Regions from separate parts of the Bacillus sp. CGMCC 1.60114 genome, predicted to be linked through region 2. Evidence: predicted binding sites of a transcription regulator. Region 2 holds the regulator's gene; the other holds the start of a gene.
The links. Region 2 encodes NrdR, which represses ribonucleotide reductase genes. Its sites were predicted from a motif close to AACACNATATATNGTGTT; they were not measured.

Region 1: a site for NrdR is predicted at 1,156-1,173, ahead of ACFQZ1_RS16195 (anaerobic ribonucleoside triphosphate reductase). Genes of this name have one in related genera too.

What each region holds. Positions count from the first base shown of each region.
Region 1 is NZ_JBHTHG010000107.1:235,863-239,041, forward strand. It holds gene ACFQZ1_RS16195 (anaerobic ribonucleoside triphosphate reductase) at 1-1,112, opposite strand, end outside; gene plsY (glycerol-3-phosphate 1-O-acyltransferase PlsY) at 1,579-2,181, shown strand; gene ACFQZ1_RS16205 (HesB/YadR/YfhF family protein) at 2,290-2,580, shown strand; gene ACFQZ1_RS16210 (acyl-CoA thioesterase) at 2,606-3,025, opposite strand; gene ACFQZ1_RS16215 (glycoside hydrolase family 18 protein) at 3,135-3,179, shown strand, end outside.
Region 2 is NZ_JBHTHG010000007.1:373,495-376,673, forward strand. It holds gene ACFQZ1_RS05055 (replication initiation and membrane attachment family protein) at 1-1,060, opposite strand, end outside; gene nrdR (transcriptional regulator NrdR) at 1,322-1,783, opposite strand; gene speD (adenosylmethionine decarboxylase) at 2,027-2,410, opposite strand; gene ACFQZ1_RS05070 (glyceraldehyde-3-phosphate dehydrogenase) at 2,783-3,179, opposite strand, start outside.

The sequences.
Region 1 (3,179 bases), on a different contig from region 2:
GACTGATAAGAAAATCTTTCTAATAATTGACGAACACCTAGGTCAACATAATTATTTAGAGCTTCAAAAAATGCCTCTTTTGTTTCACTAATACATGCTAATTTCACTAAATTAATAGATGTAAACGACAAATTCCCTCTTCCGATCGCTGTTTCTTCCCCATGAATATTAGACATAACACGAGTGCGACACCCCATATAACATACTTCACTTTCGGGACGACCATCATAATGCGCCGCATTAAATGGCGCATCTAAAAATGAGAAGTTTGGAAACAATCGTTTCGCTGTCGTTTCTAATGCTAGTTCAAATAAATCATAATTTGGTTCTTTTTCTTCAAAATTTACACCTTTTTTTAATTTGAAGATTTGAATCGGAAAAATGGGTGTTTCTCCTTTTCCTAATCCAGCTTGCGTTGCTCGTAACAATTGTTTAATTAATAATCTTCCTTCTTTTGATGTATCTGTTCCATAATTGATCGAAATAAAAGGAACTTGTCCACCGCCCCTGCTATGCATGCTATTCGAATTATGAATAAAAGCCTCACATGCTTGATAAGTATCATTTTCTGTTTCTTTCCATGCAAACTCTTCTACTTGCTCAGCTGTTAATGGATATGTTGCTAAACGTTTTTTATTTCTTTCAAACGTTTTTCTCACATATGGTGCTAAATCTACATCAAACAATGCAAATGATTGACCTCCATGCTGCATATTTTGATTCGCTTGAAAAATAATCGACGAAAGCGCCAACGCACTTTTAATATCTTGCGGTTGTCGCATATATCCGTGACCTGTATGAAATCCGTTTTCAAGCATTTGAGCTAATGGAATTTGCGAACACGTTGTCGTACCTGTTGCATAAAAATCTAAATCATGCGGATATAAAATATTTTGATCAATTGCTTTTTTCACTTCTTCAGAAAGTAAATGCTCAATCGCATAATACCTTGCACTCTCAGATGCAAATTTCCCCATCATCCCCATCGGAGACCGGCCATCAACATTCGCGTTTTCTTGCATTAAATCTTGTTCATTTGCATAAACGATTTTCGTAAAAATATCCTTTAGATTCTCTTCATATTTACTGTTTTTTTCTATTACTTGCTTCATTCCTCAAACCCCCAACAACATCTTGTTCATTTACCATCAAAATGATACAACATATAGTAAGGGCAGATATGTGAAAAATGTAACATTCTGTGAAATTTTTTTAAACATTCATCGAACCTTTTATTTATCCCACACTAGCAGGCAGTATGACCCCCACCTCAATATTTAAAAAAAAGCGAAGAAAATAGCTGAGGGATAACGGTCCGTTAATGCCCGATTGGGCGGACTTTCCATCAGTGAGGGATGAAGCCCCCACTGATGGAAGTTTCACTTTATCCCTCTACTTATGAGTAAGTAAAAGTTCCATTAGTGAATGCTTTCTATCAGTGAGAAATGAGAAACCCACCATTAATAGAAATTTCACTTTATAAAAAAGAAATGTGCTCTTTACAAATGTATGGTACAATATACGGGAAAAACTCTTTTTACCCTTTATCAACACATTTGAATAAAGGAGACTGAACTTATGCTTACATATCTTTTATTGATTGTTGCCTATTTACTTGGCTCGATTCCATCTGGACTTGTCGTTGGAAAGATTGGTTATGGAATCGATATTCGCGAGCATGGCAGCGGAAATTTAGGAGGAACGAATACATTTCGTACATTAGGGAAAAAAGCGGGTTTCATTGTTACAATTGCTGATATTTTAAAGGGAACATTAGCTACAGCTCTACCGCTAATTTTCGGTTTACATATCCATCCTCTATGGTTCGGATTAGCTGCAGTACTTGGTCATGTATACCCAATCTTCGCAAAGTTCCGCGGAGGAAAAGCGGTTGCTACTTCTGCTGGCGTACTATTATGTTACGCACCAATTACCTTTGTAGTATTAGCTGTGATCTTTTTCACCCTACTATTTACGACGAGATACGTTTCACTCTCTTCTATGTTAACAGCTATCGTCGCTGTTATTGCAGCAATTATAAACGGGGATAAAATCTTCATTGTTGCGATGTGTTTATTAGCTGGTATGGTTATTTATCGACATCGTGCAAATATTGGACGAATTATAAATAAAACAGAGCCAAAAGCAAATTTAACAAAGAAACAACAGAAACAAAAGTAGGGTTGTAACCCACATAACGCAAAAAGAAAACGCAAAGCATATAAATGGCGTCTTTTTGCGTTATTTTTTATACTAAAAGAAAAAGTGATTTTGTTGGAGGAATACTAGATGAACATTTCAGTATCAAAAGAAGCAGTAAGCTGGTATAAAAACGAGCTTGGTTTACAAACAGGCGATGCTATTCGCTTTTTCGTACAATATGGTGGATGTAGTACTGTTCAAAAAGGACTTTCATTAGGAATTCGTAAAGATACTCCTGCTACTCCTGCTGTACAAATTCAAGAAGATGGCATTACTTTCTTTATTGAAGGCGATGATGAATGGTTCTTTGACGGACATAATTTATCAGTTACATTCAGTAGTGATGATGATTTCCCGCAATTTAATTACGAAAAATAAAAAACGTGGCCTAAGCCACGTTTTTTCATTGTTTTTTAATCTTCTCGTATGTCTCATACCACTCTGGGTACAATTTTTTAAAGGATACCGGACGAAAGCCTTCTTTTTTTGCACAAATATTTGTTGTAGATGCTGTAATACAACGTTCGCCGTTTCCATTATAAATTTCATAGCCGTAAACAACACGTAGTGGACTCACAGACTCCACCCATGTTTTCACAATTGCTTTTTCTCCGTAACGCATTGCTTTTCGATATGTAATTTGCAAATCAAGTACAGGAGATACAATCCCATCATTCTCCATTTCAACATATGAAAATCCTAAATCTTGAATTAATTTCGTACGCCCAAGTTCTAGCCATACTAAATAATTCGCATGGTACACGACACCCATTTGATCCGTCTCTGCATAACGAATGTCAATTTCGTGTTCTGCTACAAACATATTTTTATCTCCTTCTCGCTTGCATTTCTTTCTACACCTTTAATCATAATACAGAGAAACTGAAAATAAAATAGAAGCGGCGGATCTTTTTCCTTAAAGGAGTGAGCATATGCTACAAATCATAACTGTACGAAGCGGTGATAACGTATATAAA
Region 2 (3,179 bases):
GCACATTTACAACGCCTGGTGTGAGCTTCTGATTCAACATCACTTCTTCGATAATCTGTAAATCAGCTTTCGTCGGCTCAGCCCCTCCCGAAATTTCTTTTAATAGCTCTCTTGGCGAAATTTCTTCTAACTGTTTAATGAGCATTTCTTCTTGTGTTGTCGGTTCTTTCTCTTTCATCGTCCGCGCATGCAATGGCTGCGTTCGTTCACTAAACACCGGGAGTGCTTGCCCATTCTCAAATTGATACCAATCCCGCGCACCTTTTCGCAGTCGCTCCATATCAATTGTATGATGTTCCGTAAAAGCACCAAGAACAATATTTTGCATGGATAGCGGATCAATTCCGTATACGTATGCTAATGTCATCACACATTCACGTATTTGTTCTGTAATGGCTCTGCGTGGAACGAGAGCTGATAATCCTTCTACAAATAATGAGAAATCAAAGAAATCATTCCAAATTTGAGGTGTATTCCCCTGCACCCTGCTCGGCATTACAGTTGCATTTGGTATAAGCAATTCTTCCTTGGCATGCTCAACTTGTCCCGGATTAAACGAGCCAAACACATCATTAAAAGATCTTGTTGTATTTTCATAAGAAGCGACGTCAAATTCTTCTTCTAAAAAATATTGCTTTACTTGATTGTATTTTGCCTTACTTAAGCGGTTATATAAAAAAATACTTAATACAATATCATCAAAAAATTGCTTCGGCATGAGCGGTGGCTGCAACTCATAAATAAACATCCGAATATCTTTTTCTTTTTTCATATACACATTTAAAAGTCCAATTGCCTCTAGTTTTATACGTTCTTCATAAATGTCTGGGAGTTGCATTTGCATCGTTACCATAATAGAATGGTGTGTATTTTCTCTTCCAAATAAACGATCCTGCTCTAATTCGCCCCACAATGTCATATATAAACTAAAAGCTTTACTCCCAATTAGCGGTTGATATAGCATCGTAAGCACTTTACGGTCATAATTACTGAGCAATCCTCTTGCGCTTACTTTATAACGGTCAATTGGCAGTAACTCCATCCATGACTGTCTTTCCATCCTTGCAAATCCTTTCTATTATCCATTCTTATTATAAGGTGAAACTTCATCAGTTAAGCGAAGGGGCACCACTTACCGATGGAAAACTTTCACCAATCGGGCGAATGCCAGCATTTATCCTCTACCTCTCTTCTTTATTTTCTCAAATTTCGAGGTAGGAATCTTACGACCCGCTAATGGCGGGATACATGTGATTTATAGTCCGGTTTGTTACTACTTATTAGTGAAAAAAAGAGCTAATAGCTTACGCTTCTAGCTCTTTTATTTTCGTTCTTTTTGAAGTATATCTTTTAATTCTTCAATAAATACGTTCAAATCTTTAAATTGTCGATAAACAGATGCAAAACGTACATATGCAACATCATCAATATCACGAAGCTCTTCCATGACCATTTCACCAATCATATCACTTTTTACTTCTGACATTCCTAAGTTACGCAATTCACGTTCTACATGTTGCGTAATCTCTTCTAATTGTTTTAAAGATACAGGTCGTTTTTCGCACGCTTTAATTAAACCGCGCAAAATTTTCTCTTTATTAAACTCTTCTCGCATTCCTTCTTTCTTTACAACAATTAGTGGCGGCTCCTCGACACGTTCAAATGTTGTAAAGCGATTGAGACAACTTTCGCATTCTCTTCTCCTGCGAATTGATCGCCCTTCGTCAACTGGACGCGAATCCAATACTCTCGTACCATTATGAAAACAGGATGGACAACGCAATCCATTCACCCCTTTACAATTTAATTTTATCTTAACAAAACCAAAACATTATAAACAAGAATTTTCTCTTCTATATTATAAACACTTAATCAAATATACTTATGTACATTATTTTTTTATCTGTCTAACAACTAATTTCCCCAAACTTCCATCAATGTGGACCTTATTGTCCGCAAATAGTGGGTAAATTAAAAAGAGGTGTATAATACACCTCTTTACATTTTAAATCACTTATCTTCTTTTTTAAAGAGCTTTTGTTTCTCTTTGTTTAATTTCGAAGCTACCTGTACCACGAGGAAGTTCAATGCTCTCTCTCGTTTTTGCTTCTAAACCTTCAGCAATGTACTCTGCAGCAACATTCGGATCAATGCGATCACCGCAAGTATATACATCAATACTTGCATAACCATGTTCTGGAAAGCTGTGGATTGTTAAGTGAGATTCAGAAATAATTACAACTCCACTTACACCTTGTGGTGCAAATTTATGGAAAGCCACCTCACGTACTTCAGCACCAGCTCGAAGTGCTGCATCCACAAATAATTTTTCAATATAAGGCATATCGTTAAGCTTGTCGAAATCGCAATCCCAAAGTTCCGCGATTACGTGACGACCCATAGTATCCATAGTATCCATTCTACAGTTCCCCCTTATAAATTTAATACAACTGTTCGAATTGAAAACTAATTTGCAATTTGGTTTGCTCCACTACCACGGGGGAAAGTTAGTCCAGAGAGGTCCTAACCCTTTAAGTAGTGACTACCACCTCAGCTCTTAAGTTTACGAATGTTAGTATACTTTGTTTATTTTCATTTTGCAACAACAGTTTTTTATTTTTCGATGACACTTTCTCTTTTGCTTTTCTCTGAAAAAAAAGAAAAAATTCAAAATCACAGTAATCATAGCTCTTCAAGGTGATTTACAAAGAAAAAACATATGTAATTTTTTCCATTCACAAAAAAGAAAAGGACTAGCTAACGCTTGCCCTTTTCTCATCTATTAAATATGTTGTACGTTTTCTTGTTTCGCAAATTGATCTACAACAAGCTTTACAAGATCTACAACACGACGAGAATAACCCCATTCGTTATCGTACCAAGCAAGTACTTTTACTTTGCGCTCACCCATTACCATTGTAGATAAACCATCAATGATTGCGGAATGTGTATTTGTATTGAAATCGATTGAAACAAGAGGCTCATCACTAAATGCTACAATACCTTTTAATGCACCGTTAGCCGCTGTCATGAATGCTTCATTAATTTCTTCTACTGTTACATCGCGCTTTACATCCACTACTAAGTCAACAAGAGATACGTTTGGTGTTGGAACGCGAAGTGCCATGCCATGAAGTTTTCCATTTAGATGCGGAAGAACTTTTGCTAACGCTTTCGCA